2 regions of the Rhizobium sp. 42MFCr.1 genome follow, and region 1 is predicted to be linked to the other one. Evidence: riboswitches for the same ligand, from Rfam matches in the RefSeq annotation. Region 1 holds a riboswitch; the other holds the start of a gene.
The links. Region 1 has a riboswitch for S-adenosylmethionine ahead of C934_RS0115765 (O-succinylhomoserine sulfhydrylase). Riboswitches for the same ligand answer to the same signal wherever they lie in the genome.
Positions count from the first base shown of each region.

Region 2: it holds a riboswitch for S-adenosylmethionine, as region 1 does, so the genes downstream of both, metA (homoserine O-acetyltransferase MetA) here and C934_RS0115765 (O-succinylhomoserine sulfhydrylase) in region 1, are expected to answer to the same signal.

Region 1 covers NZ_KB897832.1:306-15,437, reverse strand. Annotated here, with positions in the region: gene phoR (phosphate regulon sensor histidine kinase PhoR) at 1-838, shown strand, start outside; gene C934_RS0115820 (substrate-binding domain-containing protein) at 1,037-2,071, shown strand; gene pstC (phosphate ABC transporter permease subunit PstC) at 2,220-3,701, shown strand; gene pstA (phosphate ABC transporter permease PstA) at 3,698-5,020, shown strand; gene pstB (phosphate ABC transporter ATP-binding protein PstB) at 5,035-5,850, shown strand; gene phoU (phosphate signaling complex protein PhoU) at 5,894-6,607, shown strand; gene phoB (phosphate regulon transcriptional regulator PhoB) at 6,644-7,327, shown strand; gene C934_RS0115790 (GcrA family cell cycle regulator) at 7,421-7,954, opposite strand; gene C934_RS0115785 (aspartate aminotransferase family protein) at 8,383-9,579, shown strand; gene argF (ornithine carbamoyltransferase) at 9,622-10,539, shown strand; gene C934_RS0115775 (Hsp33 family molecular chaperone) at 10,632-11,627, shown strand; gene apaG (Co2+/Mg2+ efflux protein ApaG) at 11,628-12,020, opposite strand; gene C934_RS0115765 (O-succinylhomoserine sulfhydrylase) at 12,221-13,405, opposite strand; SAM riboswitch at 13,451-13,529, opposite strand; gene C934_RS0115760 (2'-deoxycytidine 5'-triphosphate deaminase) at 13,602-14,696, shown strand; tRNA gene C934_RS0115755 (tRNA-Gly) at 14,752-14,825, shown strand; gene C934_RS0115750 (hypothetical protein) at 15,077-15,132, shown strand, end outside.
Region 2 covers NZ_KB897821.1:203,786-218,917, reverse strand. Annotated here, with positions in the region: gene C934_RS0106600 (polyprenyl synthetase family protein) at 1-344, opposite strand, end outside; gene mtgA (monofunctional biosynthetic peptidoglycan transglycosylase) at 479-1,225, shown strand; gene C934_RS0106590 (DUF1868 domain-containing protein) at 1,323-2,042, shown strand; gene C934_RS0106585 (glutathione S-transferase family protein) at 2,054-2,701, shown strand; gene rpmF (50S ribosomal protein L32) at 2,858-3,043, shown strand; gene C934_RS0106575 (hypothetical protein) at 3,190-3,594, shown strand; gene phaR (polyhydroxyalkanoate synthesis repressor PhaR) at 3,598-4,170, opposite strand; gene C934_RS0106565 (acetyl-CoA C-acetyltransferase) at 4,406-5,587, shown strand; gene C934_RS0106560 (beta-ketoacyl-ACP reductase) at 5,656-6,381, shown strand; gene C934_RS35050 (hypothetical protein) at 6,378-6,530, opposite strand; gene C934_RS35045 (hypothetical protein) at 6,619-6,765, opposite strand; gene C934_RS0106545 (SIS domain-containing protein) at 6,907-7,635, opposite strand; gene nagA (N-acetylglucosamine-6-phosphate deacetylase) at 7,650-8,801, opposite strand; gene C934_RS0106535 (SIS domain-containing protein) at 8,801-9,832, opposite strand; gene C934_RS0106530 (GntR family transcriptional regulator) at 9,829-10,602, opposite strand; gene C934_RS0106525 (aldose epimerase family protein) at 10,715-11,737, opposite strand; gene metA (homoserine O-acetyltransferase MetA) at 11,863-12,786, opposite strand; SAM riboswitch at 12,822-12,899, opposite strand; gene C934_RS0106515 (ABC transporter ATP-binding protein/permease) at 13,050-14,876, shown strand; gene C934_RS0106510 (DUF5666 domain-containing protein) at 14,881-15,132, opposite strand, start outside.

The DNA.
Region 1 (15,132 bases):
TGCAACCAACGCGCCGAACCAGATCGAGCACTCCGAACGCCTGCCATCCGAGCGCGTTTACATCGTCCGCAGCGCCCCCGTGGAGTTTGACGAACAGCAGCCGGCTGATGAGCGTTTCTTCGTGCTCTCCTTCCGGGACATTTCCGAGGTTCGCCGCATCGACCGCATGCGCTCCGATTTCGTCGCCAATGCCAGCCACGAGTTGCGCACGCCACTCGCGTCCCTGCGCGGCTTCATAGAGACTATCCAGGGCCCGGCGAAGAATGACGGCAAGGCGCAGGAGCGCTTTCTCGGCATCATGCTGGATCAGGCCACTCGTATGAGCCGTCTTGTCGACGACCTCCTGTCCTTGTCGCGGCTGGAACTCAAGTCACATATCGCCCCGGATCAGAAGGTCGATCTCGTTCCACTTCTCGGCCATGTGAGGGACTCGCTGGCACCACTCGCAAACGATGTCGGCGTTGAGATCGTGCTGCATCTTCCGCTGGGCAAGGCAGAGGTGCTTGGCGACCGCGACGAACTGGTCCAGGTTTTTGAAAACCTGATGGAAAATGCCTGCAAGTATGGGCAGGAGGGCAAGACCGTCGATGTGTTCCTGAAGAATGCACCGGGCGAGCCGGTGGAGGTCACGGTTGTCGACAAGGGACCGGGAATTCCGGCCGAGCATGTGCCGCGACTGACCGAGCGTTTCTACCGTGTGAGCATCGAGGACAGCCGCTCGAAGAAAGGCACGGGGTTGGGCCTTGCCATCGTCAAGCATATCCTGACGCGGCACCGCGCGCGCTTGATCGTCAAGTCGGAAGTCGGCAAGGGAACGAGCTTCACCGTGCGGTTTTGACATAAAACTGAGATCAATCGTGCGGGATCGCATTCTTTGTATAATGATTTCATATATTTAATCTGTCACAAATGTTTCGTGAAAATGACATAAAAGCTCTGGGCATCAGGGGCTAAAGAGAGCGGGCCGCTGATGAAGACGGCACTGCAAAGGCCGCTCAGGGCCGCACTCAGACCGCTATATGCCCGGGAGATTGTTATGAACGCTTTTAAACTCACGGTCGCAGCACTTGCCGCTTCCGCCGCTTTCGCTGGCGCGGCCGTTGCTCGCGACCAGGTTCAGGTTGCTGGCTCGTCCACCGTCCTGCCTTACGCCAAGATCGTAGCCGAAACCTTCGGCGAAACCTTCAAGGACTTCAAGACGCCGGTCGTTGAATCCGGCGGCACGGGCGCTGGCCTCAAGGAATTCTGCAAGGGCGTCGGCCCGGACACCATCGACGTTGCCAACGCTTCGCGTCCGATCAACGCCAAGGAACTGGACGCCTGCAAGGCAGCCGGCGTCACCGACATCCAGGAAGTGAAGATCGGCTATGACGGCATCGTCTTCGCGACCGACTCGTCCAACCCTGATGCCGCCTACGTCCCGGCCGACATCTATAAGGCTCTGGCTGCCCAGGTCGTTGTTGACGGCAAGCTCGTCGCCAACCCTTACAAGAAGTGGTCGGAAGTCAACCCGGCACTCCCGGCTGTTGACATTGCTGCCTACATCCCGGGCGAAAAGCACGGCACCCGCGAAGTCTTCGAACAGAACGTTCTTGCTGCTGGCTGCAAGGCTTCCGGCGCTCTCGACGTCATCAAGGCTTCGATCTCTGACGCCGCCGCTCAGACCAAGGCTTGCGTCGCAGTCCGTAAGGACGGCGCTGCTGTCGACATCGACGGTGACTATCCGGAAACGCTGGCACGCATCGCTGCCAACAAGACCGGCGTTGGCGTCTTCGGCCTTTCCTTCTATGAAAACAACGCCGACAAGCTGAAGGTTGCGACGGTCAACGGTATCGTTCCGTCGACCGAAACCATCTCCGACGGCACGTACCCGGTTTCCCGTCCGCTGTTCTTCTACGTCAAGAAGGCACACCTCGGCGTCATCCCGGGCCTGAAGGAATACGTCAACTTCTTCGTATCCGAACAGATGATCGGACCGGACAGCCCGCTCGTCGAGTACGGCCTCGTTGCCGCTCCGGACGGTGAGCGCGACGCGATCCGCAAGGGCGTTGAAGACGGCAAGACTATGTAATGACTTTGCCGGCGCGATCACCAGATCGCGCCGGCTTTGCCTTGTTCCGCCAAGTCGGGACGGGGTCTGAACTTCTGCAAGTTTGAGAGCCGGATCGGTCCGCCTGCCGTTTCCGCTTTTGGGGTCAAAGGGCCTGGGACCTAATCGAATGGGTACATCCATCATACTCTTGTGTCTCGTGGTGCTTGGCGCCGTTGCTTTCATCGCAGCGCGCAGCCGTGCTACGGCACTTGCCGGGGGCAAGTCCTCCGCGCTGCATTCGCGACCGGGCTACTATGGCGCCTATGCCGCCATCTGGGCGGTGCTGCCGGCACTTATCGTGCTGTGCGCCTGGCTGGCGATCAGCCCTTCGATCATTGAGTCTTCCGTCCGTGGCACTTTCCCGGATGACGTCAAGGCGCAGCCGGCCGCGCAGCAGAACCTGAATTACGGGATGGTCAGCGCGATTGCGCGCGGCTTGCCGCTCCTCACCCCGGAGGAGATCAGCGGTGCAGCCAGCGATCCGGCTGGCCTCCAGGCAAAGCTTGCTGCAAAGGGCGTTCCGCTGGCCGGCCAGCCGCAGCCATACATGATAGACGCAGCGCAAAAGCTGAACGAAGAATCGGCTTCCAGCCGCCTCGTCATGACGGCGGTCGTCCTCATCCTTGCCGTTGCCGGCGCATTCTATGCGCTTCGTGAAGTCGCTCCGCGATTCCGTGCACGCAACCGCGTCGAACGTGTCATGCTTTGGGGCCTGCTCCTGGCGTCCTCGATCGCCATCCTGACGACGATCGGTATCGTTCTGTCAATGCTGACGGAAGCCGCGCATTTCTTCGCGGTCGTTCCTGCTGCAGACTTCTTCTTCGGTACGGTCTGGGATCCGCGCTTTGCTGGTGCCGGCGGCTCGTCCTTCGGGCAATTCGGCCTGATACCGCTGCTGCTAGGCACGCTTTACATCGGCTTCGTTGCGATGCTGGTGGCGGTGCCTGTCGGCCTGTTCGCGGCGATCTACATGGCGGAATACGCGGCCCCCGCGGTGCGATCGATCGCAAAGCCGCTGCTCGAAGTGCTCGCTGGTATTCCGACGATTGTTTACGGCTTTTTCGCCCTCGTCACGGTCGGCCCCTTCCTCCGCGACCTGTCTTCGCAGGTAAACGGCCTCCTTACCGGCAATTATGCGAACTTTATTCAGGCACAGAGCGTTCTGACAGCGGGTATCGTCATGGGCATCATGCTGATCCCATACGTTTCGTCGCTCTCCGACGATATCATCACCGCTGTGCCGCGTGCGCTCCGCGATGGTTCGCTCGGTCTCGGTGCGACGCGTTCGGAGACAATCAAGAAGGTGGTGCTTCCCGCGGCGCTGCCCGGCATCGTCGGCGCGCTTCTGATGACTGCATCGCGCGCCATCGGCGAAACCATGATCGTGGTGCTGGCGGCGGGTGTCGCAGCGCGCATCCAGATCAACCCGTTCGAGCCAATGACGACAGTCACTGTCAAGATAGTCAATCAGCTCACTGGTGATCTGGAGTTCACCTCGCCGCAGACGCTGGTTGCCTTCGCGCTTGGTATCACGCTGTTCTTCATCACGCTTTGCCTCAACATCTACGCGCTCTATATCGTGCGCAAATACCGGGAGCAGTACGAATGACGGATATTGTTTCTCCGGGTCAGGGCGTTGTCGTTTCGAAGGCGCCTGAACGTCGCGACATCGGCCTCAAGCGCCGCTATGCCGCCGAGCGCCGGTTCCGCATCTATGGAATCGCTGCGATCTCCTTTGGCTTGATCTTCCTGGCGGTTTTGCTGACGAGCGTCGTCAGCAAGGGCTACACGGCCTTCCTGCAGACGGCGATCACGCTGCCGATCGAGTTCAGCGAGAAAACCATCGACCCGAACAACAAGCGCGCAACGGATCCGTCCGTGCTGATCGCGGCCAATTATTCGGTTCTCATCCGCGACGCGATGGTCAAGACGCTGAACCTCAATGCATCGAGCCGTCCCGAGGTGCGTGACGCGACCGCTATGATCTCCAAGGGCGCGCCGATCCAGCTGCGCGACATGGTCGTTGCCGATCCGTCGCTCATCGGCAGGACAGTCAACATCACCCTGCTTGCAGACGCCAACGTTGACTCCGCCAACAAGGGTCAGATTGACCTCAAGGTCGACGAGAAGAACCGCAAGGTGAACGACAGGCAGGTTGGCTGGATGAACCAGCTGGCGGAAACCGGTGCGCTGCACAAGAAATTCAACACCGGGCTCTTCGTCAACGGCAACTCCAGCCGTCCCGAGGCCGCCGGTCTTGGTGTCGCCCTGGTTGGCTCGCTTTATCTGATGTTGATCGTGCTCGTCCTTTCCCTGCCGATCGGCGTTGCCGCTTCGATTTACCTCGAGGAATTTGCACCGAAGAACAAGCTGACGGACCTGATCGAGGTCAACATCAACAACCTCGCGGCGGTTCCCTCCATCGTCTACGGTCTGCTCGGTCTTGCTGTTTTCATCAACTTCGCCGGCCTGCCGCGTTCAGCGTCGCTGGTTGGTGGTCTGGTACTGACCCTGATGACCTTGCCCACGATCATCATCGCGACCCGCGCAGCGCTTCGCGCCGTCCCGCCATCGATCCGCTCGGCCGCGCTCGGCCTCGGCGCCTCCAAGATGCAGATGGTCTTCCACCACGTCCTGCCGCTTGCGATGCCCGGTATCCTGACCGGCACGATTATCGGTCTGGCGCACGCGCTCGGGGAGACGGCGCCGCTGCTTTTGATCGGCATGGTCGCTTTCGTCGCGAATGCTCCGGCGACGCCCATGGAGCCTTCGACGGCCCTGCCGGTGCAGGTCTACATGTGGGCCAATGAAGCCGAGCGCGCCTTCGTCGAGCGGACCTCCGGCGCCATTATCGTCCTGCTCCTATTCCTGATCCTCATGAACCTCGGAGCCATCCTCTTGCGTCGTCGCTTTGAGCGCCGCTGGTAAACGGAGTAAACATTATGAACATGTTGACGGAAGCAGCAGTTGAGAAAGCGGTTGATCAGAAGATGAACACCATTCCCTACAAGATGATCGGCCAGGACGTCTCCGTTTACTACGGCGAGAAGCGCGCGCTGTTCGACGTGAAGCTGAACATCCGTGAAAACACGGTGACCGCCCTGATTGGCCCATCCGGTTGCGGCAAGTCCACCTTCCTGCGCAGCCTGAACCGCATGAACGACACGATCGACGGTTGCCGCGTCGCTGGCAAGATCACGCTCGATGGCGAAGATATCTACGATCCGGATATCGACGTTGTGGAGCTTCGCGCGCGTGTAGGCATGGTGTTCCAGAAGCCCAACCCGTTCCCGAAGACGATCTACGAAAACGTCGCCTACGGTCCGCGTATCCATGGGCTCGCCAAGTCGAAGGCCGACATGGACCAGATCGTCGAACACAGCCTGCAGCGCGCCGGCCTCTGGAATGAGGTGAAGGATCGCGTTCACGAAGCCGGCACCGGTCTTTCCGGTGGTCAGCAGCAGCGCCTCTGCATCGCCCGCGCCGTCGCCGTCAGCCCCGAAGTCATCCTGATGGACGAGCCATGCTCGGCACTCGATCCGATTGCAACGGCCAAGGTCGAGGAGCTCATCCACGAGCTCCGCGAGAACTACACGATTGTCATCGTGACGCACTCGATGCAGCAGGCCGCCCGTGTTTCGCAGCGCACAGCCATGTTCCACCTTGGCAACCTCGTCGAGGAGAATGACACCGACAAGATGTTCACCAACCCGGACGATCCGCGCACCCAGGACTACATCATGGGCCGCTTCGGTTGATCGGCCGTCTCGGTAGCACTTACGATATTCAAGGATGAGCCCTATGGCATCGACACATATCTTTTCTGCCTACGACGATGATTTGAAGTTCCTGTCCCGCCGTATCTCGGAAATGGGCGGCTTGGCCGAGCAGATGGTCTCGGATGCAGTACGCGCGCTCGTAAACGGCGATACGGTTCTTGCCCAGAAGGTCATCTCGGACGATGTGATCCTCGACCACGCGGAGCGCGAGATCGGCGACAAGGCGATCGTCACGATCGCCCGCCGCCAGCCGATGGCGGCCGATCTTCGCGAGATCATGGGCTCCATCCGCATCGCGGCAGACCTGGAGCGCGTCGGCGACCTGGGCAAGAACACTGCCAAGCGCGTCATTGCCGTACAGAGCGCCGGCGTGCCGCGCAAGCTCGCCCGCGGCCTCGAGCACCTGTCCGAGCTCGCCCTCGTCCAACTCAAGGAAGTCCTCGACGTCTACACGAGCCGTGCTGCCGACAAAGCAAAATCGGTCCGTGAGCGCGACGAGGAAATCGACGCGATGTACACCTCGCTGTTCCGTGAAATGCTCACCTACATGATGGAAGATCCGCGCAACATCACCAGCTGCACGCATCTTCTGTTCTGCGCCAAGAACATCGAGCGCATCGGCGACCACGCCACCAACATTGCCGAAACGATCTACTACATGGCCACCGGTGCCCAGCCGGAAGGCGAACGTCCGAAGGACGATACCGCCAACACCGTCGGCGCAGTCACTGAATAGTCATTCCGCGACCGCGCCCCCAGGAGACCGAAACGAATGATCCCTAAAGTAGCTGTCGTTGAAGACGAAGAAGCGCTGAGCGTGCTTCTCCGCTATAACCTTGAGGCCGAAGGCTTTGAGGTCGATACCATCCTGCGCGGCGACGAGGCCGAGATCCGGCTTCAGGAACGCACGCCGGACCTTCTCATCCTCGATTGGATGTTGCCGGGCGTGTCTGGCATCGAGCTCTGCCGCCGCCTGCGCATGCGGCCGGAAACCGAGCGCCTGCCGATCATCATGCTGACCGCCCGTGGCGAGGAAAGCGAACGGGTTCGCGGCCTCTCGACCGGTGCTGACGATTACGTCGTCAAGCCGTTCTCGACGCCGGAGCTTGTCGCTCGCGTCAAGGCGATGCTGCGTCGTGCCAAGCCCGAGGTGCTCTCGACGCTGCTGAAGTGCGGCGATATCGAGCTGGATCGCGAGACACACCGCGTTCACCGCAAGAGCCGCGAAGTCCGCCTCGGCCCGACCGAATTCCGCCTTCTCGAGTTCTTGATGGCATCGCCCGGCCGCGTCTTCTCGCGCTCGCAGTTGCTCGACGGCGTCTGGGGTCACGACATCTATGTCGACGAGCGTACTGTTGACGTCCATGTCGGCCGCCTGCGCAAGGCTTTGAACTTTTCCAACATGCAGGACGTCATCCGCACCGTGCGCGGTGCCGGCTATTCGATGGAAGCCTGATCCTTTCAGGCGAGAGCCTGAAAGGTCTTTCCAATACAACGAAAAACGGGCCCGCGAAGGCCCGTTTTCTTTATTCCTTATCCGGCTTCCGGGTCAGGCGACCCGGTTAGCGGCCTTGCGGCGCTCGTTGACCGGCTGGTAGGCCATGCGCTGATGATACGTGCAATACGGGGAAGAGTCCGGGGACTCGCAACCGCAGAAGTGGAAGTCGTCATTGAGCGGATCGCCGACCGGCCACTTGCAGGTGCGCTCGGTGAGTTCGGTGAGGCCAAGGCGGCGAGAAATCGGAACGATTACATTTGCGGCCGGACGGAAGCGGACTTCCTCCACCGTATCGATTTCGATCTCTTCCTTGAGCATCGTCGCGCCCTGTTGGCGGGTAACGGTGCGTGTGGTGATCCGCGAGGCGTAGTTCGTGGCGCGGGGCGCCGAAGTCGTGCGCTTGGGGGTTCTGACGGTGGTCGTCGAACCGCCGGCCTTGGCACGGCCGGGCAGACTCAAACGATGGACTTTACCAATGACGGCATTACGACTTACACCGCCAAGTTGTGCTGCGATCTGGCTGGCGCTCAGGCCTTCGGACCACAGCTTCTTCAGTTTTTCAACGCGCTCGTCTGTCCAGTTCATGCCCCTGTCTCCGCCTTATTAGCGTTGGTGTAGGCAGAATCCTTCACCGTTGCCACGGACGTATCCGAGGCAAGAAACGCTTACTCAAATTTTGGTGACTAGTTCCGCCGCATGCAGCCTAGTAATTGAGTTTTAACCTAGTGTGAGGCCGACTCCGTGACAAGAGTCGGTTGAATCTCGGGGAATCGATTTTCAAGTTTTCCCCAACTTGCTGGGCGTGAGAGTCATTTATGCAACATAGTTGTTGATAGGTCGAGCGCCTCGGGATGGCTGCTTGACGCATGCAGCGAAACCTCAGTTTTGTTGACATTGCAGTGCGAAAAGTAAATAGTGCTGCTCGCCGCCGAAAGGCGGCATTTTTAATTTTCCGGACCTGCTTTCCTTAGCCGGAGTCCGGCTGCTGATGATTGCTGATAGGAGATCGCGCCATGGCTGAAGCCGCGCTTTACGACACCTACTCTCGTGCCCCGCTGCGGTTCGAGCGAGGAGAAGGCGTGTGGCTGATCAGCGAAACGGGCGAGCGATATCTTGATTTCGGCGCGGGCGTTGCCGTCACCTCCGTTGGCCACAGCCATCCGCATGTGGTTGGCGCGCTGAAGGAGCAGGCCGACAAGGTCTGGCATCTGTCCAACATCTATGAGATCCCGGGTCAGGAAACACTGGCAAAGCGGCTGACCGATGCGACCTTCGCCGATAAGGTGTTCTTCACGAACTCCGGCGCGGAAGCCTTGGAATGCGCGATCAAGACCGCGCGCCGCTATCAGTTTTCCAAGGGCCATCCCGAGCGGTTCCATATTATCACCTTTGAAGGCGCCTTCCATGGCCGTACGCTGGCGACGATTGCCGCCGGTGGCCAGGAGAAATACCTCGAAGGCTTCGGTCCCAAGGCGCCTGGCTTCGATCAGGTGCCGTTCGGTGATCTCGATGCACTCCGCAGCGCCATCACAAATGAAACGGCCGCGATCCTCATCGAACCTATTCAGGGGGAAGGCGGCGTCCGCCCGGCGACGAACGAGTTCCTGAAGGCACTTCGCGCGATCTGCGACGAGCATGGTCTGCTGCTGATTTTCGATGAAGTGCAGACCGGCATGGGCCGCACGGGCAAGCTCTTTGCGCATGAGTGGTCAGGCGCTACCCCCGATATCATGGCGGTTGCCAAGGGCATCGGCGGCGGCTTCCCGCTCGGAGCCTGCCTTGCCACGGCAGAGGCCGCTTCCGGCATGAAGGCCGGCACGCATGGCTCCACTTATGGCGGCAATCCGCTCGCCATGGCAGTTGGCAGTGCCGTGCTCGACGTGATCCTCGCGGAGGGCTTCCTGCAGCAGGTGCGTGACGTCTCGCTGGTATTCCGCCAAGGGCTGGCCTCGCTCAAGGATCGCTATCCTGATATCATCGAGGATATCAAGGGCGAGGGGCTGCTGCTCGGCGTCAAGGCCGCCGTGCCGTCCTCCGAACTGCTGCAGGCGATCCGTGACGCCCATCTGCTCGGCGTACCCGCTGGCGACAATGTCATTCGTCTTCTGCCGCCTCTGGTCGTCACTGCTGACGAAGCCCGCGAGGGCCTTGCCCGCCTCGAACGCGCCGCCGAAAGCGTGCGCGCTGCGAAGGTCAAGAAGACGGCTTAATGAATAGTGCCTGTCGGAAGGCGGGCGTGATAGGTAACGATAATGGCTTCCCCCAAACACTTCCTCGATCTCTCCGCCGTCGCGGCATCCGACCTACGGCTCATCATGGATGACGCAATCTCGCGCAAACAGGCCTTCAAGGCCGGGCAGGGCGACAAGCCGCTATCAGGCAAGATGCTGGCGATGATCTTCGAAAAGCCCTCGACGCGCACCCGCGTGTCCTTCGACGTTGGCATGCGCCAGCTCGGGGGCGAGACGCTGTTCCTGTCGGGCACAGAAATGCAGCTTGGCCGCGCCGAGACGATCGGTGACACGGCCAAGGTGCTGTCGCGCTATGTCGACGCGATCATGATCCGCACGACTGATCATGCCCGCATGCTGGAGCTCGCCGAGCATGCAACCGTTCCTGTCATCAACGCATTGACGGATGATACGCACCCCTGCCAGATCATGGCTGATGTCATGACCTTCGAAGAGCACCGCGGCTCGATCAAGGGCAAGACGATCGCCTGGACCGGCGACGGCAACAACGTGCTGCATTCGTTGGTCGAAGGAGCCGCGCGTTTTGGCTACCGCATGAATATGGCGGTGCCCCTTGGTTCCGAGCCAAAGGATCACTATCTGAACTGGGCCCGCAATGAGGGCGCCGAAATCATGCTTTACCATGATGCAGACCGTGCGGTCGCCGGCGTCGATTGTGTGGTGACCGATACCTGGGTCTCCATGAATCAGGAACATCGGGCCCGTGGTCACAACGTATTCCAGCCTTATCAGGTCAATTCGGCTTTGATGGCGCAGGCCGACAAGGATGCATTGTTCATGCATTGCCTGCCCGCCCATCGTGGTGAGGAAGTTACGGACGAGGTGATCGACGGCCCGCAATCCGTGGTCTTCGATGAAGCGGAAAACCGTCTTCATGCGCAGAAGTCGATTCTTGCTTGGTGCCTGGGCGCGATCTGAACCATACTGGACGCCACGTTTGGCCGGAAGGCCCGGTGGCCGTGCGAGCGGATGGACACCCTTGTCTGCCGCTCTCAGACTAGGAGAAGACCATGGCAGAACCTGCAGCCACCCTCGGCGAATTCAATTTCGCCGGCGATGATCATGTCGTTCCGTTTCAGGTTGAGGGACTGGATGTGCGCGGTCGCGCCGTCCAGCTCGGGCCGATGCTGGACGCGATCCTCGAGCGCCATCGCTATCCTGCGCCCGTCGCGCGGCTTCTTGCCGAAGTCGTTGTGCTGACGGTGCTGCTCGGCACGTCGCTGAAATTTGAAGGCAAGTTCACGGTCCAGACCAAGGGCGACGGCCCGGTGGACCTGCTTGTTTGCGATTTCTCGACGCCTGAGAACGTGCGTGCCTACGCACGCTTCAACCAGGGCCTCCTCGACAGGGCCGTTGCGGCAGGGCAGATCGAGCCCGAACAGCTTCTCGGCAAGGGCATGCTGGCCTTTACGATCGATCAGGGCAAGTTTTCCCAACCCTACCAGGGTATCGTTGCGCTCGACGGTGCGACCCTTGAAGAGATTGCCGGCACCTATTTCCGCCAGTCTGAGCAGATCCCGACGCGGGTGCGTCTTGCTGCTGCCGAACTCTTCGATCGCGACGACGCGGGCAAGCCGCGCCACCGCTGGCGGGCTGGCGGTCTTGTCGCCCAGTTCCTGCCGGAAGCGCCGGAGCGCATGCGCCAGCCGGATCTTCACGGCGGCGACGGCGATAGGACTGGCGGCACCCACAAGGAAGACGATGCCTGGATGGAAGCCCGCTCGCTCGTCGACACGATCGACGCCGACGAACTGACGGATCCGCAAGTCGGCACCGAGCGGCTGCTATATCGTCTGTTCCACGAGCGTGGGGTTCGCGTCTACGAACCGCGCGAGGTCTTCGATCGGTGCAGCTGTTCCCGCGAAAAGATCAAGGGGGTGCTGAAGGGCTTCTCGGCGGAGGAAATTGATGCCAGTCAGGAAGACGGCGCAATTTCGGTCACCTGCGAATTCTGCTCGACGACCTATCGTTTCGAAGTGGAAGAGGTGGCAGAGCCTGCGGAGTGATCAGTTCAGGACTCTCAGCAGCCCTGGCGAATCCAGTGAGAAGGCGGGTATTTCGACATTGAAAAGCTCGCCTTCGTCCGTTTCCATCTGGTAGTGACCGAACATCAGCCCCGACGGCGTATCCAGCGGGCAGCCCGAGGAATATTCATAGGTATCGCCGGGCGCGAGCCGCGGCTGTTCGCCCACGACGCCGGCGCCCGTGACCTCATCGACGAGGCCGTTCTGGTCGGTGATGTTCCAATAGCGGTTCACCAGTCGCACGGACTTGTCGGAATTGTTGCTGATGACGATCCGGTAGCCCCAGACATAGCGATCGTCTTCCGGATCGGATTGCTCCTCCAGATAAAAAGGTTCGACGACGACTTCAATGTCTCGTGTAAGGGCGCGGTACATGCCTACACCATAGTCAATATACGTTACCGGTATCTTATACGACAGCCGATCCGTCAATAAACCGATAGTCGATCACGTCCGTAATGCCTGTAAAGGCAAGAAGTTTCGCCACTTAAGCCTGACTTTGACCTGTCTTGGGTGGGGCAAAGCAGCATGTGGCGGTCGGCCGGATTTGCGTCGATCCGGCCGATGTCGGCTGATCAGGCGTTCACTTTTGCGAGAGCCTGGGCGAAGTCCTCGATCAGGTCGTCCGTGTCCTCGATGCCGGCGGAAAGACGAACGGTACCGCCGGAAATGCCGAGCTCCGCCCGTGCTTCGTCGGTCAGGTTCTTGTGCGTCGTCGTAGCCGGATGCGTGATCAGGCTCTTGGCGTCGCCCAGATTGTTGGAGATCTTGACGACCTGCAAGGCGTTTTGGAGCGCGAAAGCTGCTTCCTTGCCGCCCTTGAGTTCGATGGCGACCAGTGTCGAGCCACCCTTCATCTGCTTGGCGACGATGTCGGCCTGCGGATGATCGTTGCGGCCGGGATAGATGACCTTGGCGACCTTCGGTTGATCGGCCAGGAAGTCGGCGATCTTCGATGCGTTTTCGGTCTGCTGCTTGACGCGCAGCGGCAGCGTCTCGAGTCCCTTCAGCAGCGTCCATGCCGTGAACGGCGACATGGCCGGGCCGGTGTGGCGGTAGTAGTCCTGAAGGTTCTCGTTGACCCATTCCCGGTCGGAGAGGATGACGCCACCGAGGCTGCGGCCCTGGCCGTCGATGTGCTTGGTGGCCGAATAGACGACGATATGGGCGCCGAGCTCGAGCGGCTTCTGGAAGATCGGCGTGGCGAAGACGTTGTCGACCACGACCTTGGCGCCGATCTGGTTGGCGAGCTTGGCGACGCCGGCAATGTCTATCACCTCGAGTGTCGGATTGGTCGGGCTTTCCAGGAAGAACACCTTGGTGTTCGGGCGGATCGCCTTTTCCCAGTTTTCCAGATGGCGACCGTCGACCAGCGTGCATTCGATACCGTATTTCGGGGCGAGCGTCTCGACGACCCAGCGGCAGGAGCCGAAGAGGGCGCGGGCGGCAACGATGTGGTCGCCGGCCTTCACCTGGCAGAGGATTGCGGCGGTGACGGCTGCCATGCCGGAGGCCGTGGCGCGGGCTTCCTCTGCGCCTTCCAGTGCGCACATGCGCTTCTCGAACATGTCGTTTGTCGGGCTGCCGTAGCGAGCGTAGATATAGCCTTCCGTTTCGCCCTTGAAGCGCGCTTCGGCCGCTTCCGCGCTCTCATAGACGAAGCCCTGCGTGAGGTAGATGGCTTCCGAGGTCTCGCCATATTGCGAGCGCAAAGAACCGTCGTGAACGAGTTGGGTTGCGGGGCGCCAAGTCTTGCTCATGAATCACCACTTTCAAACAACAAAAAAACCGGCCGCGAAAGCAGACCGGTTTTGCACCCGGTCCTTTTAGCCACTTGTTTAACGTGGCTGCAAGCCGACCGGCCAAATCACCACGGGATAAAAGTGCAATACTGCCGTTCTATGCTTGCGTCAATTCCTTGAGTTTGGTTTTGTCTCCCGCGAATATGGATGGGGCATGATGGCTCGCGAAACAGGAATTTTGGCGGATCGCGCGATAGCCGCGCTCTTTGAGGCGGGACGTCTCACCAGCGAGCGCGATTTGGACCACGACCAGATCCAACCGGCAAGCCTTGACCTCAGGCTTGGCGCGAAGGCATTCCGCGTTCGCGCGAGCTTCATGCCGGGTCCTTCCCATTTGGTGTCCGATAAGCTCGATCGCCTCAGCCTCCACGTCGTCGACCTCAGCGAAGGCGCCGTGCTGGAGACCGGCTGTGTCTATATCGTTCCCTTGATGGAGCGCCTCGACCTGCCGGCCGACATGTCGGCCTCGGCCAATCCCAAAAGCTCGACCGGACGTCTCGATATCTTCACCCGCGTCATCACCGACTACGCGCAGGAGTTCGACAAAATCCCGGCTGGCTACTCCGGCCCGCTCTATCTCGAAATCAGTCCGCGTACTTTCCCGATCGTCGTGCGTCGAGGCTCGCGCCTGTCGCAGATCCGCTTCCGGGTCGGCCATTCGATACTTGGGGAGCCGGAATTGCTCGCGCTCCACGATGCCGAAACGCTGGTCGCCAGCAAGCTGCCGAACGTCTCCGGCGGCGGTATTGCCCTGTCGATTGATTTGGCCGGCGACAAGGATGGACTGATCGGCTACCGCGGTAAGCACCACACTGCAGTCGTCGATGTCGACAAGAAGGCGCAGCACGACATCTATGACTTCTGGGAACCTCTCTATAGCCGCGGTCGCAACGAACTGATCCTGGATCCGGACGAGTTTTATATTCTCGTCTCGCGCGAAGCCATCCATGTGCCACCGCACTACGCGGCAGAGATGACCCCCTTCGATCCGTTGGTTGGCGAATTTCGCGTGCATTATGCAGGCTTCTTCGACCCCGGCTTCGGCCACGTCCCCGCCGGCGGCCGCGGCAGCCGCGCCGTGCTCGAGGTCCGCAGCCACGAGGTTCCCTTCATCCTCGAGGACGGCCAGATCGTCGGTCGCCTCGTCTATGAGCATATGCAGGAGCACCCCGAGAGCCTCTACGGCTCCGGACTCGGCTCCAACTATCAGGCCCAGGGCCTGAAACTCTCGAAGCACTTCCGCATCTGACAACGCCGATGCCCGCTTGACAGCGGCACCCATCTATTGGAAATCTCGCTCCAACGCGGGTGTAGCTCAATGGTAGAGCAGCAGCTTCCCAAGCTGAATACGAGGGTTCGATTCCCTTCACCCGCTCCAAGTTCAGATGGTTTTGCTGGGACTGAGCGGATTTCATCCGCACTGTGGTCTGAGCGTGGTGCCCACGTGGGCCGCCGTCGTTCGCTGTCTTACTCCACGAGGAAAGAACGCCCTTTAGAGGTAGCCTCGAAGGAAATTGAAATAGTTGACAATCCTCTAATAAACATGGTTAATTTTTAACTATTCTCCGATATCACGGGAACGCAGGCGACCCCTTGGTCGTTGTCGGCATGATCAGGAGGAGTTGCAGAATGCTTTTGAAGATTTTCACGGCGAAGCGCGAGATCCGGGAGAATGGCGATACCGG
Region 2 (15,132 bases), on a different contig from region 1:
TAGGCGATGTGCACGGTCGGCTTGCCTCGACGCAGGTCGTCGTCGTCCATTGCCGGCAGATCGTCGTGAACCAGCGAATAACAGTGCACGCATTCGAGTGCCGCGCCCACACGCAGCGCCGCGTCTCTGTCCCCGCCGAGCAGCGATGCCGCCTCGATGACCAGGAAAGGGCGGAGCCGCTTGCCGCCGTTCAGGCTGGCATAGTGCACGGCTGAACGCAGCCGTTCCGGACGGGCGATCTCGCCGTTCAATACGGATGACGACAGCAGGGTGTCGAGCACAGCCTCGACCTCGCGCGCGGTGGCCGTCAATCTGGCTTCGAATGTTTCAGAGCTTGCGTCCATGGCGCGCTGTTTGGCATGAGCTGCCTTCCCTCTGCAACGGAATTGTCGATCATCCGGCGAAGATTTCCTTTGTCTCTGGCAATGCCAGTTCGCAAACGGTATGGAGGAGAAGGGCAAGAGACTGGGTCGGGGAATTGGACATCACGCCGGAGAGAGAGGAAAGCATGACCGTGCCGTTTCACAGGCACGCGTTGTTTTGGCTCAAGGGCCGGCCCGTGATCATGCGCATCGCTCTCGCACTGGCGGCGCTCGTCATTCTTCCCTATGTCCTGATTGTCCTCTATCTGCTGCCTTTCGTTCACCCCGTTTCCACGCTCATGCTTCGCGATCTGGTGCTGCTGCGCGGCTACGACCGGCAATGGGTATCGCTCGACGATATCTCGCCGGTTCTCGTCCAGTCGGTGATGATGTCCGAGGATGGACAATATTGCTTCCACGGCGGTGTCGATTGGGGCGAGATGCGGATGTTGTTGGAGGATACGCTGAGCGGCCAGGCGACCCGTGGCGGAAGTACGATCCCGATGCAGACGGTGAAGAACCTGTTCCTCTGGAATAGCCGGTCCTTCGTTCGCAAGGCGATGGAGCTGCCGTTGGCTGTGACCGCAGATTTCGTCTGGTCGAAGCGGCGCCTGATGGAGATCTATCTCAACATTGCCGAATGGGGGCCGGGGGTATACGGCATCGAGGCCGCGGCACGTCACCATTTCAACGTGCCGGCATCGAAGTTGACCAGTCGGCAGGCCGCTCTTCTTGCCGTGTCGCTTCCCAACCCCTTCGATCGCAACGCCGGCAAGCCCGGGCGTGGCTTGCGACGGCTCGCCGGCCTGATCGAGCGCCGCGCGCGAGGGTCGGGCGATTACATCAGATGCATTTATGATTGATATCGCAATAAGTCGTTGGTGCTCATGAGTGTCATCTGGCATTCGTGCTTTAAAATTATGGACGGAAATCCCTCCATCAACGACCGGATTACCAGCGATGATTTCTGCCCTTTCGCCCAGCCTTCTGACCTATTCCGCCATTCATAATCCTGTCCCGCCGAGGCATCTCGGGACCCGCTACGACGCAACTGGGACGTTTCTGCGCGAGCCCGGCAATACGGTAGTCTGTCATCTGGTCGAGGGATCGCGCTCGCAGCGGGCGATCGTTGAAGCGCGTGAGACGTTTCTGGCGATGCCGGAAGCTTCGCAGTTCGCCTTCACGCCGATCTCCAGCCTGCACATGACCCTGTTTCAGGGTATTATCGAGTATCGCCGCACGCCGCCTTACTGGCCGGAGGACGTGGCGCTTGATACCGGGATCGAGCGCATGAGCGAGATCTTTCTGGATCGGCTGCAATCCTACGAGCCACCGGGCCCGTTTGAGGTTGAAGTCACCGAGGTCACGCCGGTCGGACTTACGGTGGACGGCATTACCGCAGCGGACCGGCGGACCATGAAGGAATGGCGGGATGCGTTCGCCCCTGTGTTCGGCTACCGGCACCCGGATCATGACACCTATGCGTTCCACGTCACATTCTGCTATCCGATCGCAAGGCTGCCGGAAGCGGCGCTCCGGGCATGGCAGGCGATGCTCGATGGCGCGCTTGCCACACTGCGCGAAACCGCTCCGGTGATAGAATTGAAGCCTCCGGCCTTCTGCTCTTTCGACGATATGAACCATTTCGAGGAGCGGCTTGTGTTCGCGCCTGCAGCGTAAAGGGAGATTTCATGGACAAGCTCACGCTCTATATCGGCAACAAGAACTATTCGTCCTGGTCGCTTCGGCCATGGATCGCCATGACGGCCGCCGGCATTCCCTTCGAGGAGGTGCTGGTTCCCTTCGATTTTCCCGCCGGCAATCCTCGCTTCAGGGAGTTCTCGCCAACGGGGCAGGTTCCTGTGCTTCTGCACGGCGAGGTTCGTGTCTGGCAGTCACTGGCGATCATCGAATATGTTGCCGAGCTCTTCCCGGAAGCCGGGCTATGGCCAAGGGAGCGTGGGAAGCGAGCGGTCGCGCGCGCTGTTTCCATGGAAATGCTTGCGGGTTTCGGAGCCCTGCGGAACGCCTGCCCGATGAATATCCGGCGGCCGAAGGGCAAGATCGCGCTTGCTGATGGGGTCATGGCCGATGTCGCCCGCATCGAGACGATCTGGCGCGACCTGCGCGCCCACTCCGGCGGGCCGTTCCTTTTTGGCGGTTTTTCAGGCGCCGACGCGATGTTCGCGCCAGTTGTCAGTCGTTTCGATGTATACGACCTGGTATCTGCCGGCGACACGCTCAGTTATATTGCAGCCATCAAGGCGCATCCCGCCTGGAAAAAGTGGGAAGAGGCGGCGCGATCCGAGCCCTGGATTGTCGAGGAAGACGAGGTCTGACCCTTGAATCGCAGGAATCTCAAAAAATAAGCTTGGGGACTGGTCAAGCCCCCTCAAGGCATGTATAAGCGCGCAAAATTTCCGAAATCGCGATACGTCGTTTCGGCCGCCAGTCTGGCCGTAGGATGTGTTTGCCCGTGAAGTGGAGTAAGAGAAATGGCTGTACCGAAGAGAAAAACGAGCCCGTCCAAGCGCGGTATGCGCCGCTCTGCCGACGCGCTGAAGGCTGCGACCTACGTTGAAGACAAGAACTCCGGCGAACTGCGCCGTCCGCACCATATCGATCTGAAGACCGGTATGTATCGCGGCCGTCAGGTTCTGACGCCGAAGGAAAGCGCATAATACATTTGCGCTCTGTCTGAGTAAGACTTGCGAGGTCGGCCATGTGCCGGCCTTTTGCTTTTTCCGACGACAAATACATTCTTTGGATGGCTTGAAGTCACGCGGCGATTTACGGCACTATTCTCTCGCTGGGGGAGATTTGCCACATGTTCAATGCTGTGCCGCTGATGGTTATTCCGTTCATTCTCTACAATATGTCGATGCTGGGCTTGATGGGCGGCGGCGGGCTTCCATCGCTCGAAAACGATGTCATCGTTTTGTCGATGATTTCGGGGGCCATGTGGAGCATGTCGCTCGGCGACCTCTTCATCGTCATCGCGCTTGCAGTTCTGTTCTTCGAAATATTGAAGGCGACCCGCAATGACGGCAGCCTTACCAATCACATATTGTCGATGCTCGTCTTTATTGCCTTCCTGGTCGAGTTTCTCCTCGTCCAGGATGCGGCCACCCAGGTTTTCTTCATCCTGATGACGATTGTGTTGATCGATGTGATTGGCGGCTTTGCCGTATCTATTCGCACCGCCAGGCGCGATGTTTCGATCGGGCTCTGACGCTTAGAGACTATCGAGTTTGTTCTGAAGGGCGCGCAGCTGTTCCTTCAGCTCGTCGATGTCCTTTGCTTCCGCCTTGCGGCTCTCCTTGGCCGGCGGCGTCATGAACGGTGAAAACATCTGCATGGCCTGCTGGAACATCTCGGTATTGCGACGGACCTGGTCTTCGACCAGCTGCATCGGCAGTTGCAGGTTCTTGCCGATCGGCGTTTCGCCGAAAGCGCGCGTGACCTGCTCGCGCATCTGCGCCTGCTGTTCGGTAAAGGCGCGCATGGAGTGTTCCAGGAAGCTCGGAACGACCATCTGCATCTGGTCGCCGTAATAGGTAATCAGCTGGCGGAGGAACGAGATCGGCAGGAGCGTGTTGCCCGTCTTGGATTCCTGTTCGAAAATGATTTGTGTCAGTACCGAGTGGGTAATGTCGTCCCCGCTTTTTGCATCCTGGACCGTAAAATCCTCCCCCTTCTTTACCATCTCCGCCAGGTCTTCCAACGTTACGTAAGTGCTGGTGCCTGTGTTGTAGAGGCGGCGATTGGCGTATTTCTTGATTACGATCTGCCCGTCATTCTTCGCCATATCAGTCTCCCGAAGCCCGTCTGATTGTTATGGAAATTCCTCCACGGAGGAATGTAGACGCAAACGAAGCCCAGTGACAATCTCTTTGTGCGATGCGGCAACCCCTTTTGCAGCAGAGATAATTTGCCCCAGCGTAAGCAGTGCCTAAAATTGAATGTTAGCGTCTTGTCGTTTGACTTGGCGCTGAAGCTTTGTCAGTTTCCTCTGTATCTGATGGAGTTAACAGGAGATCGTCATGTCGAGTTCATCCATCGTCATCGCTAGTGCAGGCCGCACAGCCGTTGGCTCATTTAATGGCGCGTTCGCCACCGTTCCGGCCCATGAACTGGGTGCGGCCGCGGTCAAAGGTGCGCTGGAGCGTGCAGGCGTCGATGCCAGCGAAGTCGATGAAGTCATTCTCGGCCAAGTTCTTCCGGCTGGCGAAGGCCAGAACCCGGCCCGCCAGGCCGCCATGAAGGCGGGCGTTCCCAAGGAGGCGACGGCATGGGGCGTCAACCAGCTCTGTGGCTCCGGTCTTCGGGCGGTGGCGCTCGGCATGCAGCAGATCGCGCTCGGTGACGCAAAGATCATCGTCGCCGGCGGTCAGGAGTCGATGTCGATGGCGCCGCATGCTGCGCATCTGCGCGGCGGCGTCAAAATGGGCGACATGAAGATGGTCGACACCATGATCAAGGACGGCCTGACGGACGCCTTCTACGGCTATCACATGGGCATCACCGCCGAGAACATTGCCCGCCAGTGGCAGCTCTCCCGCGAGGAGCAGGACCGCTTTGCCGTCGCGTCGCAGAACAAGGCGGAAGCCGCGCAAAAGGCGGGTCGCTTCGCCGATGAAATCATTCCGTACGTTATCCAGACACGAAAGGGCGACGTCACTGTCGATGCCGACGAGTACATCCGTCATGGTGCGACGTTCGAATCGATGGCCAAGCTGCGTCCTGCCTTCGACAAGGAAGGCACGGTGACCGCGGCGAATGCCTCGGGCCTGAATGATGGCGCTGCTGCAGCCGTGCTTATGACTGAAGCTGAGGCCTCCCGTCGTGGTATCCAGCCGCTCGTCCGCATTGTTTCCTGGGCTACGGCAGGCGTTGATCCGCAGGTCATGGGAACCGGACCGATCCCAGCGTCGCGCAAGGCGCTGGAAAAGGCGGGTTGGTCTGTCGGCGATCTCGATCTGGTCGAAGCAAACGAAGCCTTTGCCGCGCAAGCATGCGCGGTCAACAAGGACCTCGGCTGGGATCCTTCGATCGTCAACGTCAACGGTGGCGCGATCGCGATCGGTCACCCAATCGGCGCGTCCGGCGCGCGGGTGCTCAACACGCTCCTCTTCGAGATGAAGCGCCGTGGCGCCAAGAAGGGATTGGCGACGTTGTGCATCGGTGGCGGCATGGGCGTCGCGATGTGCTTTGAAGCTCTTTGAACAGCAGGCAATCCAACCATAACCTGAGCCCCGCAGGATAGCGGGGCCTTCAAATGAGGGAGCTGAACATGAGCAGGGTGGCTGTTGTCACTGGTGGTACCCGCGGCATTGGCGCCGCGATTTCCGTCGCACTGAAGAATGCAGGCTATGCAGTTGCCGCCAACTACGCGGGCAACGACGAGAAGGCGAACGCCTTTCACAGCAGGACAGGCATTCCCGTCTTCAAATGGGATGTTTCCGACTATGCATCATGCGGTGAGGGCATCGCGAAGGTAGAGGCTGAACTGGGTCCGGTCGACGTCCTTGTCAACAACGCCGGGATCACCCGGGACGCAATGTTCCACAAGATGACGCCGCAACAGTGGCACGAGGTCGTCAACACCAACCTCACCGGACTCTTCAACATGACGCACCAGGTCTGGGGTGGCATGCGCGACCGAAGCTACGGGCGGATTGTCAACATCTCTTCGATCAACGGCCAGAAGGGGCAGATGGGGCAGGCGAACTATTCGGCGGCCAAGGCCGGCGACCTCGGCTTCACCAAGGCACTTGCGCAGGAGGGTGCAGCCAAGAACATCACCGTGAATGCGATCTGCCCGGGCTATATCGGGACGGAAATGGTTCTCGCAGTTCCCGAGAAAGTCCTCAATGAACGGATTATTCCGCAGATTCCGGTCGGCCGCTTGGGCGAGCCTGAAGAGGTTGCCCGCTGCGTCGTCTTCCTGGTTTCCGATGATGCGGGTTTCATTACCGGATCGACGCTCAGCGCCAATGGCGGCCAGTTGTTCGTTTAGCGGATGGAGGCTGTAAGGCCGTTATCGTGGCTCTCGATCTGCTGCGAATAGCGGCCTTGCTGGCTGCGCGTATCGTACGGATTCAAGTATGCCGCATAGGTCGCCATGGCGATCGTCAATATTGCGGCTGCGCCGATAATTCTGGTCATGCCCTGCACTCCGAATTCCCCACGGCCCATTGGTCGTTCAAACCGGTGTCGATATTGGGGCGGATTTGAGGAATTATTAGGCTGTCTTTCAGCCCTTTGGGTGACGCCTTGCCTTAGCCCTGACCGGCACCTTTTGCATTGCGCGATCTTCGCCGCGAAGAGCGGCAGCGGCCGTTGTCACGAATGCAGCCGCAATCAGGATGGCGACCGCGGAATTCAAGATAATCTGCGTCATGGGACCGTTCCTTTCCAAGTCGGCGGGACGTAGCTTGCCGCTGTTCTTGAAAGAAATATGCGCCTCACTCGCACGGTCCGGTAGATTGAACTTTGGCGACCGACTGTCGGCGTGGCGTTGACAATCGGGCGCCGCGCTCTCCTAGAGGTGCGGATTGCGCGGTCGGTATTTTGACACCAGCCGCTGATTCACCGCTGCCGCGCCCGGCATGTTGGCGCTGAGATAGATCGGTGCGTCGCCGCTCTTCGCCAGCTCCGAAGCAACCTCTGCGAAGATCGCGTTGAGGACCGTTGCACCGATCGCCGTGGAAACCGGCCCGACTTTTAGCTCCGTGCCCGGGAGCGCTATCACGGCATCGCCAGGGGGAAGACCGTTGTCCAGTACGATATCGGCGATGTCGGCCAGCCGCCGCCGGCCGTTTGCAATCGCACTCGAATAGGAGACCGACGTGATGGCGATCACCTTGGCGCCGATTTCGTGGCCATAATCGGCAGCTTCGATCGGCGCTGCATTCACGCCGGAGTTCGATGCGATGATGATGACGTCGCCGGGCTGCATCCCATAGCGCTCCAGTACCGGCCGCACCAATCCTTGCGTACGCTCGTAAACGGAACTGATTACGGCGCCTTCGTGCAGCATTGCGGAGCCGACGAGGACCGGGATCGTCAAGGCGAGGCCGCCTGCTCGATAGTGGAGCTCTTCCGCCAGCATATGCGAGTGCCCGGTGCCGAACACATAGACCCGCTTGTCGTTGTGGGCGGCTTCCAGGATCGCTCTGGCCGCCAAAGCCATGGGCTCGGCGAGTTCCGTCTTCAAAGCCTCGAGCCGGCCAATCAGATTGGAGAAATAAGCATCGGTGATCGCGGTCATCACATCCTCGCTTTCTAGGCGGCTTCACCGCTGATGAAGGTCCGTGTGACCTCCAGGGCGTCGGTGAGATGCACCAGGTCGGCCCGGGCGCCCGGTGACAGGTGGCCGCGGTCGTCAAGGCGCAGGAAGCGCGCCGGGTAGAGCGTCGCCATGCGAAGGGCCTCGGCGAGAGTCAGTTCCAGATAGGTAATCCCGTAGCGGATGGTGGACGCCATATCGACATCGGAGCCCGCGAGCGTCCCGTCCGAAAGAACCAGCTTCGAGCAGAACCCGCCCCTTTCGCGCCGAACCGTACGACCGTTCAACGTGAAAGAGTCTTGCTCCGATCCAACCAGCGACATCGCGTCGGTGACGAAAAAGAGCTTGCCCTCGCCCCGCTTGGCACGAAGCGCGGTTCGAAGCGCCTTCGGATCGACATGATGGCCGTCGGCGATGATGCCGCACCAGACCGAGGGGTGATCGATGGCCGCACCGACCAGACCGGGCGCCCGGTGGCCAAGCTGGCTCATGGCGTTGAAAAGATGGGTGACGCCACGTGCGCCGGCATCGAACCGTACCTCTGCCGCCTCACTGGAGCAATCGGAATGACCGATGCTGACGGTGACGCCGGCTTCGCTGAGTTCGCGCACCTGTTTCGACGTGACCTGTTCGGCCGCCATCGTTACCAGCAGCGTGCCGATCGCCTCCTTGGCCACAATGAACGCCTTCACGTCCCTGTCTTCGACCGGGCGCATGAGCTCGGCAAGGTGTGCTCCCTTGCGGGCAGGCGCCAGATGCGGGCCCTCGAGGTGCAGACCCGCCACGCCGCGGTTCGACTTGACGGCTTCCTTGGCTGCCTCGATTGCTGCTGCTGTCGCCTCCGCGGTATCGGTGATCAGCGTCGGCAGCAATGCAGTCGTTCCGTAAGGGCGATGACCTTCAGCAATCATGTACATGGAGGCTGGCGACGGCTCGTCGTTGAGCATCCGGCCGCCACCGCCGTTCACTTGCGCATCGATGAAACCTGCGGAAAGCACGCCGCCTTCAAAGCGCGTGTGCTCACCGTCAGGAAGGTCGCCTGCCGCCGCAATCGCCTCGACACGGCCGTTCGAGACAATGAGCGCCTTGTCGTCGTGGAAGCGCTGACCGTCGAAGATCCGCGCGCCGGAGAAGATCTTGCGAACCATCACATCGTCTCCGTGACCTTGAGCAGGTTGGCCGGCTTGTCGGGGTCGAATCCTTTCCGACGGGTGACCGACTCGATCAGGCGGTAGTAGACGAGCAGCGAAACAAGGGGATCGAGCAATCCGCTGCCGGTCGTGGGCACCTGGACATTGATGCCGGAAACCGGCTTGGCCGAGAACGGCACGGTGGTGGCGCCCAGCTTTTGCAGTCGCTCCAGAGCCTGCACGTTATTGCCGAAGGCCGGATCATCCGGCGTGAAGGCGACGATCGGGAAGCCTGGCTGAACAAGGCGCATCGGACCATGCATCAGCTCGGCAAGGGAGAAGGCTTCTGCATGCAGGCCTGCCGTCTCCTTGGCTTTCAAGGCTGCCTCAAGGGCGATGGCGAAGGCAGGACCGCGACCAGCGGTGTAGAGTGAGCTGGCGTTGAATAGGACGTCCTCTGCGGCCTTCGTATCGATGCCGCTGGTTGCCTGGAGGGCATCGGGCAGCTTTTCAAGGGAGGCATGCAGATCGCGCTTGCCGCTGATGGCGGCCGTGACACCGGAAAGCGCGGCGACCGAGGCGATGAAGGACTTGGTCGCAGCTACGCTCTTTTCGGCGCCCGCATTGAGCCCGAGAACGATGTCGGCCTGCTTGGCAAGCGGACTATCGGTGACGTTGACGACAGCGATCGTCGTTGCGCCGCCGCGTTTTGCCGCATCCTGCAAGGCAACGATGTCGGGGCTCGCGCCGGATTGCGACACTGTGAAGTGGATGCCACCCTTCAGATGCAGCGATGCGCTGTAGACCGAGGCGATCGAAGGGCCAACCGATGCGACTGGCACGCCACAGGTAATCTCGAACAGGTATTTGAAGAAGGTCGCGGCGTGGTCCGAAGAGCCGCGCGCCGCGGTCGTCACGACGCTCGGAGCGCCCGATGCAAACAGCTTTGCAATTTCGTCGAGGACGGGCCTTTCTTTCTGCAGCAGCGTTGCGACGACCTCCGGCGACTGGCCGGCTTCCTGCAACATTAGCGACGGGCTTTCACTCATAGGTCATCTCCGATTCTCAATTCCGCAACAAAATCATATGCATCACCACGATAGTGGGAGCGGGTGTATTCAACGACACGCTGGTCCTCCAGACGCGACACACGTTCGATCAGCAGTGCGGGCGCGCCGGCATTCACGTTAAGCGCAGCGGCCGACGACGGATCGAGTGTGACCGCCGTCAATCTCTGCAGCGCTCGGACCGGGCGGTGGCCGTTCGCCGCGAGCGCTTCATAAAGAGATCCCTCGCCGCCACCGCCTTCGCCGAGAAACTTTATCGGCACGACAGCGCGTTCGATGGCAAGCGGCAGCCCGTCGGCAAGGCGCAGACGATCGAGGCGAAGAACCGGTTCATCAAGCCCAAGGCCAAGCAGGAACGCCTCTTCCGGAGATGGCGTGTTGACCGTCCGAGACAAGATCCTTGCGGCCGGAGCGCGACCGCGCGAGCGCATGTCGGCAGAAAACGACGAGAGCCGCCACAGCGACTGTTCCATTCGCTCGACCTTGGCGGAAACGAAGGTGCCGCTTCCGTGCCGCGACTCGAGCGTGCCTGAATTCATCAGGTCGCGATAGGCGGTCCGAACGGTGACACGCCCGACCTTCAAGGCTTCGGCCAGATCGCGCTCGCCGGGGAGCGCCGTTCCGGGCTTCAGCAACCCTTCCTGGATCAAACCGGTCAGCGCCTGTGCCAGCCGCTTGTAAAGCGGCCCGGTCAACGCCTCGTCGCGCAGGCCACGGCTGTTCAGTTCCGCTATCAGACTGGTTCTATCCATCTCGCAATAATAGAACCTATTTAGAACCAATCGCAAGCAAGAAATGACGCGCAAAAAAAAACCCCGCAGGAAGCCTGCGAGGGTTGGCTCATTCGAGAACAAGGCGAGAGCGTTAGCTCTTCGAGAAAATGTAATCCGTTTCCTGACGCAACACTTCACCCGGGCGCAAAACGGCATCGGGGAAGCCCTCGTGGTTGATCGCATCCGGCCAGATCTGTGTTTCCAGGCAGAAGCCGGCGAAGGGACCATACTTGCGTCCATCGAGGCCTGGCACAGGCACGTCGAGTTTGAAGCCGGCGTAGAACTGTACGCCGGGCTCCGTGGTGCGAACTTCCAGCGAAACGCCTGAGTTCAGGCTGCGGGCAAGCGCGACGGAGCGCTTTGCGGTGCGTTCGGTGGAGAGGCAGAAATTGTGATCGTAGAGCGCCTGTTCGCTACCGTCGAACCGCTTCATGGGCGACATCTCGCGGAAGTCGAAAACCGTTCCGGCGACGGGCCGTACCTCTCCGGTCGGGATCTGCAACTCATTCGTCACGAGGTAGCCGTCGGCTGCAATCATGATGTCGTGGCCGAGCGCATCGTCGCGGCCGTCGAGGTTGAAATAGGCATGCTGGCAGACGTTAGCGATCGTCGGTTGATCGCTCGTCGATTCGTAGGTCACGGAAAATTCGCCGTTGCCGTGTACCCGGTACGTCGCCTGGATGGTGCAGTTGCCCGGATAGCCGCCGCGACCGTCGGGATCGACGATCTTCAACACGACGCGGTCGGCATCATGCTCGACGATTGTCCAGTTCCGCTTGGCGATGTTGTCCTTGCCGCCGTGAAGATGGGTAACGCCCTTCTCGTTGAGATCGAGTTGATAGTTCTTGCCATCCAAGGTGAACTTGCCGCCGCCGATGCGGTTTGCGCAGCGCCCAGGCGTCGCTCCAAAATAAGAGGAGTGGGCGGGGTAGCTGTCAAAATCGTCGAAGCCAAGCAGCAGCGGCGCATCGTGACCGTCAAGGCGGAGATCCTGAATGACGGCGCCCCAGGTGATGATCTTGGCGGTCAGCCCGCCACCCTTGATCTCGACACGAAAGACAGTCTCGCCCGACTGGGTTTGCCCAAAAACTTCCCGTTTCAACATTTCCGCCATAGCGACCATCCAGATATATCTTTAATTGAGGCAGGGAACCTGCCCCCATTTGCCGCAAACCGCAACGGGTGTCGTAAAAAAGAAGCACGGTCAGACTAGGCGCGGCCGCTTAGCATCGGCTTCTGTCAGTTGCCCTTGCCGATGTCGTTGAGATCGTAAGGTGTCGTCTGGTAGATCTCGTTGATCCAGTTGCCGAACAACAGGTGCGCGTGGCTGCGCCAGCGATTTTGCGGCGCCAGCGACGGATCGTTGTGCGGGAAATAGTTGTGCGGCATCTTGATCGGCACGCCGGCATTCACGTCGCGGAAGTACTCGTCCGAGAGCGACGTTGAATCGTACTCCACATGATTGAACATATAGAGCCGCTTGCCCTTGCGTTCATGCACCAGGCAGACGCCCATTTCGCTGGATTCCATCAGGATCTCCAGGTCTGGTGACTTTTCGATGTCGCTGCGGCGAACCTCGGTCCAGCGCGACACGGGCACTTCGAAATTGTCGGAGAAACCGTTCAGGTAGACCGACGACGGCTTCAGATTCCGGTGTCGGTAGACACCGAAGGCCTTCTCCTTGAGTTCGTACTTCGGAACGCCGTGGAAATGATAGATCGCGGCCATCGCGCCCCAGCAGACGTTCATCGACGAATGGACGTTGGTTTCCGTCCAGTCGAAAATCTGCTGCATTTCACCCCAATAGTTCACGTCCTCATAGGGCAGTGTCTCGATCGGCGCGCCTGTTGTGATGAAGCCGTCGAACTTGCGGTCCTTCACTTCCTCCCACGTCTGGTAGAAGGCGAGAAGATGGTCTTCCGAGGTGTTCTTTGCTTTATGGTTGCCCACGCGGATGAGCGAAAGCTCCACCTGCAGCGGCGAAGCGCCGACCAGGCGGGCCATTTGCAATTCCGTCTTGATCTTGTTGGGCATGAGGTTGAGAAGCCCGATCTGCAGCGGCCGGATGTCCTGACGGATTGCCGCCGTCTCGGTCATCACGCGTACGCCTTCCTGAACCAGGGTTTCAAACGCAGGCAAGGTATCGGGGATCTTGATGGGCATTGCGGTCACTCGATCAAAGAAACGAATATATCGCTATCGGTCCGCACGCGGCCCTTTAGCAACTTCTTTAACGTGGCTGCAAGCCGGCCGGCCAAATCACCACGGATTGCCTTAAATAGCGCCAGTCGGGCTGCGAATCAATTGCTCATACGAAGAGTGGGGTCGATGCGAAGTCACTCACACGTTAAAGGTTGCTAGAATCTGTTGGTGGACACAGCGAATCACCACGTTTATTGAAGTAGAATGACGACTAGGGACGCGTAATGGCAGATGACCTCAAAGGCAGGCCAAGCATTCAAGGGCAGGACAGAGTAGGATACGACCTGAGCCTGGGCTATCGCTTGAGGGTCATGTTCTCGGCTTTCTGGCATTCGCCCGTGCGGGGAAGGGTCTTGGTGATCGCTACTGCGCTGATCGCCATCATTCTTGCGACCGCCTATGCAACCGTCATTCTCAACCAGTGGAACGCGCCATTTTACGACAGCATCGCGCGGCGTGATCTGCCCGGCTTCTTCCATCAGTTGAAGGTCTTCGCGTTGATCGCCGGCATGCTGCTGCTGCTCAACGTCGTGCAGGCCTGGCTCAATCAGATGACCGCGGTCTACATGCGCGAAGGCCTGACGCGTGATCTTGTCAACCAGTGGCTTCAGCGCAAGCGTGCGCTTCGGCTTTCGGCCAGCGGCCTCATCGGCGTCAATCCCGATCAGCGCTTGCACGAAGACGCCCGCAACCTCGCGGAAAGCACCACGAGCCTGATGATCGGGCTGGTGCAGGCGACGATCCTGCTGATCAGTTTCATCGGCGTTCTGTGGGATCTCTCAAGCGGCTTTATCTTCCGTTTCGGCACGCATTCCTTTTCCATTCCGGGCTATATGGTTTGGGCTGCGATCTTTTATGCGGCGTCCGCATCGATTCTCAGCCAACTGGTGGGCCGCAAGCTTGTAAAGCTCAATGCGGATCGTTTCTCGAAGGAAGCAGAGCTTCGCTTCGCGCTGATGCATGCCAACGAGAACATGCCGGCGATTACCGTGGCACGCGGCGAGGAGAATGAGCAGAAACGTATCGACACCGACATCAGTGCGGTGCTTGCCGTCATCAAGCGGGTGGCGATGGCCAACGTCAACCTCACCTGGGTATCGGCCGGCTACGGTTGGCTCGTCGTTGTCATCCCGATCATTGTTGCCGCACCCGCCTACTTCTCCGGCGGCCTGACGTTTGGCCAGCTGATGGTGTCCGTGGGCGCCTTCAACCAGGTCAACACGGCCCTTCGCTGGTATGTCGCGAATTTCGGTCCCATCGCCGAATGGCGCGCCACCCTGATGCGCGTCACCGATTTCCGGCAGGCGCTCACCAGCATGAATGACGAGATCAATATGAAGGGAACGATCAAGTACGAACGGAACCCTTCCGGAAACCTGACGCTGGAGCATGTCCGGATCGCCGCCAAGATCGGTGAGGACATCGACCAGTGCGGTGGTTTCCGCATGCACGAAGGCGCGGTGACGATCAAGGCCGGCGAAAAGGTCATGATCAACGGCGACCACAACGTGAATCGCAAATTGCTCTTCCTTGCGCTTTCCGAGCTTTGGCCGTGCGGCGGCGGCAAGATCGGCTTGCCGCCCACGGACGACATGCTTTTCGTCCCGCAATCGGCCTACATTCCGGGTGGTACCCTTCGCGAAGCATTGGCGTTTCCGGAACCCGTGGACGCCTATCAGAATGCCGATGTCGTTACGGCGCTGGAAAAGGCAGGTCTCCAAAATCTGGTTTCCCGGCTTGATACCCGAGCCCGCTGGGACAAGCTGCTTGACTCAGACGAGCAGCGGGCGATCGGTTTCGCTCGCCTGCTTCTCGTGCGGCCGAAATGGATTGTATTCGACGAAGTGCTGGAGGGCATGGAGCCGGAATGGCAATCGACGATGATGCAGGTCCTCGCTTCCATGCCTGAGGCAACGATGATCTACATCGGTCGGTCAGACACATACGTCGAGACTTTCAAGCCACGCGTTCTGCATCTTGAAGCGCTGCACGCGAAGCCTGAGATGAAGGTCGTGGCAAAGGCGCCGAACGCGCCGGCACCAGCACTCTGATCACTTACATCGGCGGTACGGCGCCGTTTGTGCCGACCGTGACATTCGCCGAGGACACAGTGCCGTCCGCAGCTTTTTCACCCATTACGATCACGCGCGCTCCTGCGACAAGATCCTTCTTTCCCGCAGGCGCGATGGTAACGATGGGTGTATCGTCGGCAATGGATATCGTCTTTTCCTTGCCCTGATAGGTGAGCGTGATGGTGTGGCCGTCGACTGCCTTGACGGCCTTAGCCACGGTTGCGTTGGTCATCGT